Regions from separate parts of the Anoxybacillus sp. MB8 genome, predicted to be linked through region 3. Evidence: predicted binding sites of a transcription regulator. Region 3 holds the regulator's gene; each other region holds the start of a gene.
What was found. The regulator Rex, encoded in region 3, represses fermentation and respiration genes when NADH is low (regulators of the CRP and FNR family bind a similar motif). The targets are predictions, from matches to a motif close to TTGTGAAATATTTCACAA.
Positions count from the first base shown of each region.

Region 1 (5,257 bases), on a different contig from region 3:
TGTTCGATCATTCCAAAGCGCTGGCTTCCATTCCCCGTTTGTCGTATTTCGTCCGATATCAGATGCATGCAAGAAACGATCCGCAATCAATTCGCCGTTTTCTTTCTTTTTGAGCGTAATTAAAAACGGAAAATCGGTGTATTGTTTTGCGTAATTCATAAAATATTCTATTTGTTGATCAACATAAAACTCTTTTAAAATGACGTGTCCCATCGCCATCGCTAAAGCGCCATCTGTCCCTTGTTTCACGCTTAACCATTCATCTGCTAGCTTCGTCGATTCAGCAAAATCTGGACTAATCGAAACGACTTTCGTTCCTTTATATCGCACTTCCGCTAAAAAATGAGCGTCTGGCGTACGCGTCATCGGCACGTTTGATCCCCATGTCATAATGTAACCGGCATTGTACCAGTCGCTACTTTCTGGCACGTCCGTTTGATCTCCCCAAATTTGCGGCGAAGCTGGAGGTAAATCTGCATACCAATCATAAAAACTTAAGATAGGACCTCCCATAAGCGACATAAAGCGAGCACCTGCTGCATGGCTTACCATCGACATGGCCGGAATAGGAGAAAATCCGACATTTCGGTCTGGACCGTACTTAATTACTGTATAAAGTAAAGACGTCGCAACAAGCTTTAATACTTCATCCCACTCTGCGCGCACAAATCCACCTTTTCCACGCGCTTGCTTATAACGTTTCGCTTTGTCTCGGTTCTCGACGATGCTTTTCCAAGCATCAAGCGGATTTTTATGTTGTTGCAACGCTTCGCGCCACATATTTAACAGCACGCCACGAACATATGGGTATTTGACACGAAGTGGACTATAAATGTACCACGAAAAACTCGCTCCCCGTGGGCAGCCTCTAGGCTCAAAGTCTGGCATATCAGGTCCGGTTGTTGGGTAGTCAAGCTTTTGTCCTTCCCATGTCACGATACCGTCTTTTACATAAATATTCCAACTACATGAGCCCGTACAGTTGACACCATGTGTTGAACGTACAACTTTGTCATGTTGCCATCTTCTGCGATATATTTGCTCCCAATCACGATCTTGATATGTGACTTCACTATGTGCATCCGCATGACGTTCAATCGGCTTCACGTAGTTCAAACGCTTGAACAATGGTGATTTCTTTTTCACATCTCTCACTCCTCTTCATGATGAAATCCTTCTATCTTCACTATAAAACGGGATGTAACAAATAAATGTGAGGTACCTCACATGTTTTTTAATTGTCACAAATATGTCGAAATATTATATAAAAAAAGACTAACCCTTAACGGATTAGCCTTTAATCTCATCTATTCTTTTTGCTAATTCTTCTTTTTCTTCGGCTGATAGTAACTTTTCAGCCATCGGGAAAAGTACTTGCTCTTCCTTGGCAAAGTGATCAGTTAAAATCATATACGCGTTCATGACATATGAAGCTAATTGTTTCGCTTCTTCTGAACGAATCATTTCTGTCTTTTGTAAAAATGTTGCAATATTTTGTTTCGCTTCTTGATGTTCGTATTCCATAACTGCAATCGGACCAAACTGTTTGCCGATATAGCGTTCCATCATCGGAAATAATACATCTTCTTCGCGCCGAGAGTGAGGATCTAAATGTTGCAAAAATTGCTGTACTTTCTCACGCAAACGAATGAACGCTTGAACAACATCTTCCTCTTCCCCATCGTAAATGCTTTTCGCTGCAACAAAAAGAGCATATTTTTCTTTATTTAATGGACCGTGTTCGTCTTTTAATCGTTGCAATGGCGGACATAATGAAACAGGTTCATGCCCAATGAGACTGCAAGGTGAAAAATCCATCGTCATCCCTCTTTTCTTTATGTGCTTACATATTTATTGTATAGAAGGAAAACGATTTTTCGTGTGATGCACGTCACACCTTTTGTTAAAAAAATGAACGTTTATTGACTATTCAATGTTGCAATATGACGATGGGCATCCTTCACAGTTAATTTGTTTTTTTAAATAATCTAGGCTATGAATAATAATTTTTCTTCCTTTGAAGGAGATAATGCCTTTGCTTTTTAATGTATTTAATTCACGATTCACACTTTCACGCGATGTAGAGCTAAAATTAGCTAAATCTTGGTGAGTAACAGGGACGTCTAACAAAATGCCGTCTTTTGTCTGAACGCCATAGCTGTTTGCCATCCGAATAAGTGTAGAATATAATGCGCCCTTTTTTCCATATAGAACGAGATCGCGAAATTTCGTATGTTGCTTACGGAAATGATCGGTCATCATTTTCAAAAACTCAACAGCAAACTCCGAATTGGCAAGCAACTCTTTTTCAATATCTTCGTTTTTAATCGCAAGCACTTCGCTATCTTCTAACGCCCGTCCGTTGAACAGATATCTTCCGTTATCTGAAAAAATCATCAACTCGCCAATGACAGCATTCGGACCACATAACCGTAAACATAACTCTTTTCCATCGCCGGAAAATTTACTAATTTGAAATTTACCAGATAAGACGACAAAAAAGTTTTCGCCAATTTGTCCTTCTTGAAATAAAAACATCCCTTTTTTCACTTTTATCGTTTTATACGCTAACTTCTTTAGTTGTTCAAAATTTTTTTTACTAATAAATTGAGACATCCCGTATGCCTCCTTTTTAAGAAAAATATTTTTGATATAACGAACGAGCAAATGTAGCGTCTTTTGTACCATGTACAAGCATGCGACCGTCAGCAAATAAAACGACACGATGCCCTTCCAATTGAGTCATCAATAAATATTCGTTACCATGTACTTGTTGTCCATTTGCTTTCATTTGTTCCATCATGTTTGTGATGTGAAATGGGTGTGTATGACGAATTTGTACCGTATCTCTGCCGCATAGAACAGATGTTTTTGCTCTTTCACTTCGCAAAGCAGGATATATTCGATTATTTCCACATGATGGACAATGCTCATTTTTTAATTTATGAACTTGTAAAAAGCGATGTTCGTTTTGCCAAACGTCAAAAATAACGAGTGAACGTCGGATCGCTCTGACATCTCCCACTAATATTTTTAACGCTTCCGTTGTTTGATACGCCGCAACCATTTGCACGGCAGGAGAAATAATACCGACGTTATCGCATGTCAAATGATAAGAAGGCAAATGATTCATAACGCAGCGGAAACATGGCGTTTGTTCTGGTATGATTGTAAACGAAAGACCATAGCTTCCCACACAAGCCCCGTATATCCAAGGAATCCGATACTTTTGTGCCAAATCATTTAGTAGAAAGCGCGTTTCGAAATTATCTGTTCCGTCAATGATGAGATCAATTTGTTGTTCAAAAAGAGAAGCGAACGATTCGTCTTGGGCATCCATGACCAGTGCCTCAACATGAACGTCATGGTTTACTGAAGCTAGACGACGCTTGGCAGCAACCGCTTTTGGCCATCTGTTGTCAGCATCTTCTTCACTATATAACTGTTGGCGTTGTAAATTTGTCCAATCAACATAATCGCGATCAACAATTGTTAAGCGACCGACTCCTGCACGCGCTAACATATCTGCATTTGCTGAACCGAGTGCTCCTGCTCCGACGATCAAAACGTGCTTTTGTTGAATGACTCGTTGTCCCTTTTCACCAATTGGAGAAAATAACATTTGTCGCGAGTACCGCTCCATCATCATCCCTCTTGTCTTTTAAAATTTCCACTTTTCCCACCCGTTTTTTCTACTAAATATGTCGAACCAATCACAATTCCTTTATCGATTGCTTTACACATATCATAAATGGTTAAAGCACAAATCGAAGCAGCTGTTAACGCCTCCATTTCCACCCCAGTACTTCCTTTTGTTTTGACAAACGCTTCAATTTGCAATTCATAATTTGTTTCTTTCGCTTGCCATGTAAACGAAATATCGACTCCCGTTAACGAAATAGGATGACACATCGGAATAAGATCAGCTGTACGCTTTGCTGCCATAATGCCAGCCACTTGAGCGACGGCTAATACGTCTCCTTTTTTCACTTCCGAGCGCACAATTTTTTCGTACACCTCTTTTGACACGATCACGCGAGACATCGCACAAGCAGTTCGCACCGTTTCTCCTTTTTCTGAAATATCAACCATTTTCGCCCGACCTTGTTCATTAAAATGTGTAAATGTTCCCATTTGATCACCCTCCACTGACCGGTGGAATCAGTGCAACGACATCACCGGCATATACTATGTCATCATCTGTTGCAAATTCTTCGTTAATCGCGATCATAAGTGAAGAAGCGGCTTGTAAATGATATTCTTGCTCAAGACGCTCACGAAGTTGCCGAACAGTCATTTGTTGTTCATTGAATACAATTTCCTCTTTGCCGAGTCGTTCTCTTATGTAGGCAAATAGTAATACGCGAATCATATCTCTTCCTCCTTTGGTGCGCCATGATCGTAACGAACTGTTTCTTTTTGATTACCAATCCACATTTCCCCATCTTCCCAATACTCTTTTTTCCAAATAGGAACGATCTCTTTAATTCGCTCAATGGCATAACGATTCGCTTCGTATGCGTCTGCGCGATGCGGCGTTGAGACCGCAATAGCTACCGCAATATCAGCAATATCAAGCCGACCGATGCGATGGACAATCGCTACTTTTGCTTGTGGAAAGCGGGCAACAATTTCTTGACCAATTTGTTCTAATTTTTTTTGCGCCATCGACTCATACGCCTCATATTGCAAATATACAGTTTTTTTTCCATTCGTTAATTCTCTTACTGTGCCAAGAAACGTTACAATCGCCCCTGCATGACGATCAGCAACTGCTTCAATGACACTTCCTACATGGATAGGTTCACGAACGATCGCAAACATGTTGTTCCCCCTTTACATAAGCAATAATGCGCTCCATATACGCTTGTTCATCTTCAATAAAAAAAGATCCGTCCGTACGTTGCCAACTAATTGAAAATAGTATGTTTTTTAAATGCAATAAATGTTCATCTTCCCGATGACGTAAACAAACAATTTTCGGATAAGCTGCATGTTTAAATCCTTCAATAAGCAATACATCAATTGGAAATCGTTCATATATACATAGTAACTCATCAAGCTCCCAGTTTCCTTTCGCATGAAGAAGAAACGTGCCGTCCCCTTCCACTGCACATACCATTGCCCCAGCCTCTGCGTGACGCGTTGTATCTTTTTCTTTCGGTAACATGACTTTCCCACCATGTCCGTGATGTTTTAACGTTCCAACACGATATCCATTTTCACATAACTGGTGAATGATTTTTTCAATAAGTGT
Region 1 covers NZ_RXXX01000001.1:75,304-80,560, forward strand. The annotation lists gene EKC99_RS00455 (nitrate reductase subunit alpha) at 1-1,146, opposite strand, end outside; gene EKC99_RS00460 (hemerythrin domain-containing protein) at 1,291-1,818, opposite strand; gene EKC99_RS00465 (Crp/Fnr family transcriptional regulator) at 1,927-2,616, opposite strand; gene EKC99_RS00470 (ThiF family adenylyltransferase) at 2,633-3,646, opposite strand; gene moaC (cyclic pyranopterin monophosphate synthase MoaC) at 3,646-4,134, opposite strand; gene moaD (molybdopterin converting factor subunit 1) at 4,139-4,372, opposite strand; gene EKC99_RS00485 (molybdenum cofactor biosynthesis protein MoaE) at 4,369-4,824, opposite strand; gene mobB (molybdopterin-guanine dinucleotide biosynthesis protein B) at 4,805-5,257, opposite strand, start outside.
Region 1: a site for Rex is predicted at 1,880-1,897, ahead of EKC99_RS00460 (hemerythrin domain-containing protein). Genes of this name have one in related genera too.

Region 2 (5,257 bases), on a different contig from region 3:
GCTATATTCGTTGGTATTTTTTTAATTGTCGCTCATATCGCCATGATTTTTGGTATGTTAGATCCATCCCTCGGAAATGGGCAAGGACATCATATGAACATGTAAAAAAGGCCGGCTATTCGCCGACCTTTTCTTTTTGACGCCATGCTTTTGGGATGTAGATGCAGTACGGTTCGCTTGCTAAGTAGTCGCCTGTAACGGCATATGCTCTTGAACGCGACCCACCACAAACGTAACGAAATTCACATACCCCACATTTCCCTTTATATCCGTCTGGATTTCTTAACTGTTTGAAAATTGGAGAATGGCGATAAATATGAGATAACGATTGTTCACGTACATTCCCTGCTTTTACAGGCAATAGTCCACTTGGATATACGTCACCAATATGCGAAATAAATACAAAACCGTTTCCATCGTTTACTCCTTTTGGAGCACGCCCTAGTCCGTCTACTTGTCCAGTTAATCCTTTCATTAACACATCTTCATAACGAATGTCGCCATGAATTTGCTGTTCGCGCATTTTTTGTTGCAAAACAACGCGACGATAATGTTGTCCTGCTGTTGTTTTTATATCAAACGGTACACGTTTGCTCGTTTCGTAAAGCCAGCGAAACACTTTTTCATGCTCAACAGGCGAAATCATATCTGTCTCTTTTCCCCTGCCCGTCGGTACGAGAAAAAATACGCTCCAAAGCACGCAGCCGAGCTTTTCAACAAGTTGCACCATCTCGTCAAGCACATGAACGTTATAACGAGAGATGACTGTATTTATTTGGATTGGAATGTCGAGTTCGTGTAAATATTGAATCGCCTTCATCGTTAAATCAAATGAACCGGACGTCCCACGAAAGTGATCGTGAATATCCGCATTCGGACCATCTAAGCTAAATGCCCAACGAGCAAGGCCTACTTCTTTCGCTTTTCGGATAGCTTCTTTTGTCACGTTTGGGGTTGCACTTGGGGTCATTGATACACGAAGCCCTTTATCAATCGCATATTTAGCAATATCGTACACATCTGGACGCATAAGCGGATCTCCACCTGTAAACACGAGAAGAGGCTGATCCATCTCATAAATGTCATTAATCAATTGTTTTCCTTCTTCAAACGTTAATTCACGCGGATCGCGATGATACTGTGCTTCGGCTCGACAATGAAGACAATTGAGCTGACACGCCCTCGTTAACTCCCATATAACAATAAATGGATTTTTTTGAAAATCACGCATATTTCATCCCTCCGATTCGCTCACTACTTCTCATTGTACAAGAAGGAATGTTTATATCATGTGACATTGGTCACAAAAAATCATATCCATTTATCTTGTCACTGTTCTGACAAATATTCACGTTCTTGCTTTTCTGATATAAAACAGATAGTATATACGATATAAGGTATACAAGGAGGTGGGATATATGGCGAAAGTGCAAATTAAAGTGATGGATAACGGTTCATTTCGTGTAACCGGAGATGTTGAATTAATTGATATGGAAGGAAACAAGTTTGAAACGAAAGAAACATTTTCTCTCTGTCGTTGCGGGCTCTCACAAAATATGCCATTTTGTGATACAGCTCATAAAGGAAAATTTCAATCCGTCGTTCGCGCTCCGAAAAACGAATAAGCCCGGCTTTTATTCCGGGCTTGTCTTTTCAACGCTCCATAAGCGACATGCGCGCATTTAAAATTTGATTCGGGCTTTTTAATTGAAAACATCCTGCTCCATCAACAACATCAATCGTCATTTGTTCATCAAAAAAAATGAGCCGATGTTTTTCCATCCAAATAGGTATATCGTTTGTTTCAATCTCTACATCATGTTCGTCTAATTGATTGACAAGCAGTAACATAGGCACTCCGTTTACGGCACATCCGCAATCATCTGTATCGTATGTCAGCTTGACGTGCTTGTTTCCACGAACACGGCGAAGTTGTTCGATCGCCCGTTCTGTTATCGTAATTTTCACCATTTACACCTCGCTTACTTTTTTAAAAATGCCTGTTTTCCCATTTTTTCGATGACCGATGGAAATAATTGATACAATCGACTTCCTATATGCATCCAAAACGGCAAATTCACTTCGCGCGTCGGAGTAAGCATCACATCAACGATACGTTTTGCGACAAATTCAGGGCGGAGCATCCATCGTTTCACGTTTTTCACATATTCCCCAGACGTATCAGCAACGGTAAAAAAGTTTGTTTCGATCGGTCCAGGGTTCACAGCAGTGACAAAAATGCCATACATGGACGCTTCCATTCGCAAGCTATTTGTAAATCCAAGGACAGCATGTTTTGTTGCGGCATATACGCTCGATTTCGGCGTCGCAATTTTTCCTGCTTGAGATGCGACATTAATAATGTGGCCGGATCGTTTTTTCATCATATGTGTGTACACTTTTTTTGTACACGCGATCAATCCGAGTACGTTGACATCAAACATTTGCTTCGCTTCCAACAAATCAATATGCTCGACATAGCGAAACACACCGAATCCGGCATTATTGACGAGAATATCGATATCGACAGACGCAAGTAATCGATCAAATACAACATCTACTTCCTCTTGATTGCTGACATCTAACTGTTCATATAAGCAAGACATGCCGTACGTTTGTTCAATATGTTGCGCGATTTGCGCCAACTTTTCTTTTGAGCGAGCGAGCAATATCGGTATTCCTCCACGTTTAGCTACTTCGTATGCAATTTGTTCGCCAATGCCGCTCGACGCTCCTGTAATAACGACGTATTTCCCTGCTAAATTCATGATCTCACCACTTCGTACATATATATTTGATCATCTTTTTCTTTTTTCACTGCTCCGATCGCTTCTAAATAATCGAGTTGACCAATCGTTTCGGACATCGTCAATAAAAATTCACGTTCATATACGGACGGAAAAAGCGCACGACATACGTCAAATGCCGTCATTGGCTTTTCACTTAACAATTGCCATACATATTGTGCACGCTCTTTTTGTTTTTCAAGCCGCTTTTCGACAAGTGATGCAACATCTGTCACATCTTCTCCATGTCCTGTAACAATTGTGGCAATGTCGTAATTCAGTAGTTTTTTTAATGAATCGTTATATTGCAAAAGTGGTTTTGGGCGCTCTTGTTTCCCGATCGCAGGCGGCTCTAACAATGGATTAGATGAAATGGTCGCTAACAAATGATCTCCTCCAATCATCAAGCCATCTGCTTCACGATATAATACAATATGACTTTGTGCATGACCTGGCGTTTCGATAACCGTCCAGCCTTCAATCATATCCCCTTCTTTTACTTCTTGGGTGAGCGAGCGCTCGCACGAAAAACGGAGAGAGCGTCGAAAGTTTCCAAGTTTCGCGAGCCCTTCTTCTCCAATTCCACATTCAATTAAAAATTGCTCAAAATATTGTTGATGCCACGCAAAAAAAGCAGCATCTTTCGCAATCCACGGTGCAGCTTTGCGATGGCCAATAACGGGAAGCGACGGCGGTAAATAATCGAGTAAACCGACGTGATCTGGATGGTGATGTGTAATGATGACTTGCTCAATATCTTCCGGTTCATAGCCGAGTTCGCGTAATTCACGAACGAAGACATGCCATGCTTCTTCCGTTTTCACCCCAGCATCAATAAGCGTTAAACGGTCTCCTTTGACAATATACATATTGACATCGCCAACGGCAAATGGCGTTGGGACGACAATGCGATGCAACTGTTCCATTTTTTCGGCTCCTTCATTATATCATCATAACTTTTCGTTTCGTCTGTTTATCAGTTTACACTTATTTTTTTCGTTTGTCATTTATTTTTATTTATTTATTAAAAAATTCAGAAAATAAAAACGTATAACCTATTGACAACAAGCTTGTTTTTCATGCATAATTGCAAACAAATCATATATGTGTAAAGCGATGAATAGGGCCAGTACATGATAAACGGTAACAAGAGAGTGAAACCCATAGGCTGAAAGGTTTCATTACCCTCTTTATCATGGAACCTACCCTATGAGCAGTTAGGCAAACCTAACCGTCTTGCCGACGATATCGGCATCAGAGGTGGGCACATTGTGCCAACAAAGGTGGTACCGCGGAAATAAAGACCTTTCCGTCCTTTATCGGACGAAAGGTCTTTTTATTTTGGAGACGAGGAGGAGAAAAAAATGACGATCACATTTCTCGGTGCAGGGTCGATGGCAGAAGCGCTCATTTCAGGAGTGACACAGACACTATATGAGCCGAAACAAATGATTGTAACGAATCGCTCTCGAATGGAGCGACTGACGTATATGCAACAAACATACGGGGTACGAATCGAAACGAATAAAGAACAAGCCGTCAAAGAAGCTGATATCGTTATTTTAGCGATGAAGCCAAAAGACGTTGCCGAAAGCTTAACGCCGATCGCACATGCTTTTCATGAACAACAACTTATTATTTCATTGCTTGCGGGAGTGACGACGGATACGATTGCATCGCTCATCGGAAAACAAATGCCTGTCATTCGTGCCATGCCAAATACATCAGCAGCTATCGGGCAATCTGCCACAGCGCTCGCACAAGGTGCCTATGCAACAGATAAACATGTCCACATGGCAAAAGAGCTATTTGAAACGGTCGGGATTGTGACGATTGTTGATGAAAAGCATTTACACGCAGTAACAGGGCTATCGGGTAGTGGACCGGCGTACGTTTACTATTTAGTCGAAGCGATGGAAAAAGCAGCGGATGAAATTGGACTTGAGCGCGATATTGCAAAAGAGCTTATTTTACAAACGATTATCGGTGCTGCTCATATGTTAAAAGCAACAAACAAACATCCTTCCGTTTTGCGCAAAGAAGTAACAAGTCCAGGCGGAACGACAGAAGCTGGCATTGGGGTACTTGAACGTTATCGCTACCAAGAAGCGATGATTGCATGCATTAAACGAGCAACTGAACGATCAAAAGAACTTGGCGAAGCATTGCTTTCTTCCGTTCAATAGTGCAAGTTGTTTTTCTTTTCCAAACACCCATGGTATCATTTGTTATGAAACATACTGTGGGAGGGATGAAACATGTTATTTTCACCATATACGATTCGAGATGTTACCTTTAAAAACCGCATTGTTATGTCGCCGATGTGTATGTATGCGTGCGATCGCGAAGACGGAACGGTGCACAACTGGCATCTCGTTCATTATGCAACGCGCGCTGTCGGGCAAGTCGGGCTCATTATGGTGGAAGCGACAGCCGTGACGCCACAAGGACGAATTTCAGCTCGCGATTTA
Region 2 covers NZ_RXXX01000001.1:98,669-103,925, forward strand. The annotation lists gene EKC99_RS00595 (DUF6803 family protein) at 1-105, shown strand, start outside; gene EKC99_RS00600 (TIGR04053 family radical SAM/SPASM domain-containing protein) at 116-1,231, opposite strand; gene EKC99_RS00605 (CDGSH iron-sulfur domain-containing protein) at 1,419-1,625, shown strand; gene EKC99_RS00610 (iron-sulfur cluster biosynthesis family protein) at 1,654-1,971, opposite strand; gene EKC99_RS00615 (SDR family NAD(P)-dependent oxidoreductase) at 1,983-2,768, opposite strand; gene EKC99_RS00620 (MBL fold metallo-hydrolase) at 2,765-3,712, opposite strand; gene proI (pyrroline-5-carboxylate reductase ProI) at 4,151-4,972, shown strand; gene namA (NADPH dehydrogenase NamA) at 5,045-5,257, shown strand, end outside.
Region 2: a site for Rex is predicted at 1,290-1,307, ahead of EKC99_RS00600 (TIGR04053 family radical SAM/SPASM domain-containing protein). Genes of this name have one in related genera too.

Region 3 (5,257 bases):
CTCCATATTTCACCATCCATAGAGGTCTTTGATTAGGGTTGTGTTCCTTAAACCATTCCAATCTATCGTCTATCGATACGGGCTCTGTATCAGCAGTTACTAATCGACTTGGAATTGTCGAGTTGTAAATGCTAACGATTGTCGGTAAATCATCTATACTCGCTATTCTAAATGTAACATCTTCTAACATAATCATACTCCTTCGCATCGTTTCATTGTATATTTCTACATTAACATTCACACATAATTTTAAAATGTCTAAAAATAAAAAATCCCCTTATCTTTTTATAAGGGGATAGGTCCTTTACATAAAAAATGCGGGAGAAGCGACCAACGCCACTTCTCCCACACGAAAAAGTATTACATCATGCCGCCCATGTCAGGCATGCCTGGTGTATTTTTGTTTTCTTCTGGCTTGTCAGCAACTACCGCTTCAGTTGTTAAGAACATAGCGGCAACAGACGCTGCATTTTGAAGTGCAGAGCGAGTTACTTTTGTTGGGTCAACGATACCTGCTTCGATCATGTCAACCCACTCGCCAGTTGCTGCGTTGAAGCCGATGCCAGGCTTTTCTGTTTTTAAGCGCTCTACGATGACAGAGCCTTCTAAACCAGCGTTTTGTGCGATTTGACGAACTGGCTCTTCGATTGCACGAAGAACGATTTTCACACCCGTTGCTTCGTCACCTTCAGCTTCAATAGCTGCAACTTTGCTGTATACGTTCATTAACGCTGTACCACCGCCGGCAACGATACCTTCTTCAACTGCGGCACGTGTTGCGTTTAATGCGTCTTCAATGCGTAATTTGCGCTCTTTCAATTCTGTTTCTGTTGCAGCACCAACTTTGATTACCGCAACACCACCAGCTAATTTTGCTAAACGTTCTTGTAATTTTTCACGATCAAACTCAGAAGTAGTTTCCTCTAATTGAGCACGGATTTGGTTGATGCGTGCTTGAATGTCTTCTGCACGACCAGCGCCACCAACAATTGTTGTATGTTCTTTCGTTACAACAACTTTCGCTGCGCGACCGAGTGAAGCAATTGTTGTTGATTTCAATTCGCGACCTAACTCTTCTGTGATCACTTCACCACCTGTTAAAATCGCGATATCTTGAAGCATCGCTTTACGACGATCACCGAAGCCAGGCGCTTTTACTGCAACAGCTGTGAATGTACCGCGAAGCTTGTTCACAACTAATGTTGCAAGCGCTTCGCCTTCTACATCTTCAGCAATGATTAACAATGGCTTGCCTTGTTGAACAACTTGCTCTAATACAGGAAGAAGTTCTTGAATGCTTGAAACTTTTTTATCTGTAATTAAGATGTACGGATTTTCTAATACAGCTTCCATTTTATCAGAGTCTGTGATCATGTATGGAGATACATAACCGCGATCAAATTGCATACCTTCCACAACATCTAATTCTGTTGTGAAACCTTTAGACTCTTCTAATGTAATGACGCCGTCTTTACCAACGCGTTCCATTGCTTCTGCGATTAATTGACCAACTTCTTCGTCAGCCGCAGAAATCGCTGCAACTTGAGCGATTGAGTCTTTGCCTTCAATTGGTTTAGAGATCGCTTTTAATTCTTCTACTGCAACAGCAACAGCTTTTTCAATACCTTTGCGAATGCCCATTGGGTTCGCACCAGCTGTTACGTTTTTCAAACCTTCACGAATCATCGCTTGTGCTAATACAGTCGCTGTTGTTGTACCGTCACCAGCAACATCGTTTGTTTTGCTTGCTACTTCCGCAACAAGCTTCGCACCCATATTTTCAAACGGATCTTCTAATTCAATTTCTTTCGCGATTGTTACACCGTCATTTGTAATGAGTGGCGAACCAAATTTTTTCTCTAATACAACGTTACGACCTTTTGGACCTAATGTTACTTTGACTGCATCAGCTAATTTATCTACACCGCGTAACATCGCACGACGAGCTTCTTCGCTGAATTTAATTTCTTTTGCCATACATCTTACCCCCTTGATAATCATTTTTGTTAAGTATTTTTGTATGCTTTATATGTTATCAGGCGAACGATTAACCAATCACAGCTAAAATGTCGCTTTCACGTAAGATTAAGTACTCTTTTCCATCATATTTCACTTCTGTACCCGCATATTTTGAGAAGATGATGCGGTCACCAACGCTCACTTCTGGAGCTACACGCTCACCATTGTCAAGAACACGGCCTGAACCAACTGCAACAACTTTTCCTTCTTGTGGTTTTTCTTTCGCTGTGTCTGGTAAAACAATTCCGCTCGCTGTTTTTTCTTCAGTTTGAATTAATTCAATGACAATACGATCACCTAGTGGCTTCAACACGGCAAACGACCTCCTTAATTAGATTTTCGTTCCGTTATTAGCACTCATCATCATTGAGTGCTAACACACTTATTATATTAATGAACTTTTTTCAATTTTTCAAGTAGGAAGTTAAAAATTTTTCACTAAATCTTTCCCTTTTTCATTATGTCTTTCCTTTCGAAATTCATACAAAAAATATGGTAAAATGAAAAAGTACTCATTTTGTCAAAAGGGGTTGAACACGTGAAAAAGCAATATTGGTATGTCATTATTACATACATCGCCATGCAGTTATCTAGTTTAATTGGCGTTCCTTTGCTTGCACATAGCGGATTTGTTGACGCATCAAATAAAGAAGTCGCTCTATCCATTGCCTCAGGTTATTGGGCTGTCATTAGCTTCTCGATCGCTTTTCTTTTCGTTCTTTATTTCATGAGAGAAGATATGAAATATTCGTACGATCGCCATCAAGCATCTATCGGAACGTCAATTTTTTGGGGAATTGGCGGGTTCTTTCTTGCCCTTTTCGCTCAAGGCATCGCAGCAAATATTGAGATGCACGTATTTGGCGTCGAGATGGGGTCCGAAAATACGAGACGCATTGTTGAGATGGTGAAGCTAACACCAGCGCTTATGCTCGTCACTTCGATCGTCGGACCGATTTTAGAAGAAATCATTTTTCGAAAAATTATTTTTGGAACGCTGTATCAAAAATATAACTTTTTCTTATCAGCAACTGTCAGTTCCCTTTTATTTGCTGTCGTTCATTTAGAGTTTGAACATTTGCTTCTTTATGCAACGATGGGATTTGTATTTGCTTTCTTATATGTGAAAACAAAGCGTATTCTCGTCCCTATTGCAGCACATGTACTGATGAATACATTTGTCGTTGCTATTCAAACGTTATTTGCTGAAGAAATTGAAAAGATAATGAAAGAAGCAGAACAAATGCAATTCGTGATTTGGAGGCTGTTTTCATGAAGTCTGAGCCGTTGTTTTACTTTTTGATGGGCATTTTATTCACTTATTTTGCTGTTGATAGTGCTGACGATGGCATTTGGGACGTCACAACGATGCTATTTATTCTTATTGCTACATTAGATTTTGGCACCGCTATTCGTTCTTTATTGAAAAAAACCTCCCGCTCGTAAATGGGAGGTTTACTCATTTCCGTAATGTTTTAAAAAGTAAACAAGTGACTGCAATTCGACCGCTAAATCAATATGATGAACACGAATGTGTTCAGGTACATGCAGACGAGCAGGCGTGAAGTTTAAAATCCCTTTAATGCCTTTTTGGACAAGCCGATCGGTAATCGGTTGGGCAACTTGGGCTGGAACGGTTAAAATGGCTACCGTAATCCCACCTAGTTTTTCTTCCAATTCATCTAAATGATAAACAGGCACTCCTCCGACTTCCGTTCCTACTTTATCTGGATCTACATCGAATGCCATCACAATTTTCGTATTATTGTTTTTGCTAAAATTGTAATTTAAAAATGCCGTACCTAAATTACCGACACCGAACAACGCTACTTCTGTCGTTTCATCTTGATCCAACGTTTTTCTGAAAAACGACAGCAAATAATTTACATTATAACCGTATCCTTTTTTTCCAAGCGCACCAAAGTATGAAAAATCACGGCGAATCGTTGCTGAATCGACTTTTACGGCTTCACTTAACTCCGCTGAAGATACACGCTGCTTTCCTGATGCATGCAAGTTTTTCAAAAAACGATAATACAACGGTAGTCGCTTTGCGGTCGCCTGCGGAATTTTTGGTTGTTCATTATTCACGAGTCAATCCCCCACATTTCCTTTCACAAATAGTTAGCGCTTTCATTTTTCTCTCCTATACGTCTGAAAAGTTCTCCCCACTTTTAAACTATACACTATTTTTTTCATTCTGTCTTTCCTTTGTACCCTTTATTATTATTTTTGTCAAATTTGTTATTCGTACACTAGTGTTGCCGAACATCAAGAAAGTACGTTACACTATCAAAAGAAGATTGAGGTGAAAAATGATGATCATTTTACAAGTAAATCAACTATCCAAATCATATGGGGCGGAACAAGTTTTATCAGACATTAAGCTTGAAATACAAGAAAAAGACCGTATCGCGTTAGTTGGAAGAAATGGTGCAGGAAAATCGACATTATTAAAAATCATTGCCGGCCAATTGTCATATGACACAGGGGAAGTGATTAAACCGAAACACGTAACAATTGGCTACTTAGATCAATATACTGGTTTGCACGCCCATCGCTCCATTTGGGAAGAAATGCTCGATGTGTTTGCCCCGCTTCAACAAATGGAAAAACAATTGCGTGACCTAGAACAACAAATGAGCTTGCACGGTGCCGACTATGAGCGCTTACTTGAGCATTACGACCGTTTACAAATGGAATTTAAAGAAAAAGGTGGCTATCAATATGAAGCCGATATTCGTTCTGTGCTTCATGGCCTCCGCTTTTCTCAGTATGACTACACAACAAAAGTATCCACGTTAAGCGGTGGACAGCGAACGCGGCTAGCGCTCGGCAAACTGCTTCTAGCTAAACCAGATTTGTTGATTTTAGACGAACCAACAAATCATTTAGATATGGAAACATTGCAATGGCTTGAACAATATTTAAAAAATTATGATGGGGCCATTCTTATCGTCTCACACGATCGCTATTTTCTTGACCAAATCGTGACACAAGTGTATGAATTATCACGCACAAAAATAAAAAAATACGTTGGAAACTATACAAGTTATTTACAACAACGGGCGGAACAATTTGAACAACAATTGAAACTGTACGAAAAACAACAAGAAGAAATTTCAAAATTAAAAGATTTTATTCAACGAAATATTGCCCGTGCATCGACAACAAAGCGAGCTCAAAGCAGAAGAAAACAACTAGAAAAAATGAATATCATTGAAAAGCCGCTCGGTGA
Region 3 covers NZ_RXXX01000059.1:1,191-6,447, reverse strand. The annotation lists gene EKC99_RS14195 (GNAT family N-acetyltransferase) at 1-190, opposite strand, end outside; gene groL (chaperonin GroEL) at 361-1,977, opposite strand; gene groES (co-chaperone GroES) at 2,048-2,332, opposite strand; gene EKC99_RS14180 (CPBP family intramembrane glutamic endopeptidase) at 2,558-3,295, shown strand; gene EKC99_RS14175 (YdiK family protein) at 3,292-3,465, shown strand; gene EKC99_RS14170 (redox-sensing transcriptional repressor Rex) at 3,475-4,110, opposite strand; gene EKC99_RS14165 (ABC-F family ATP-binding cassette domain-containing protein) at 4,338-5,257, shown strand, end outside.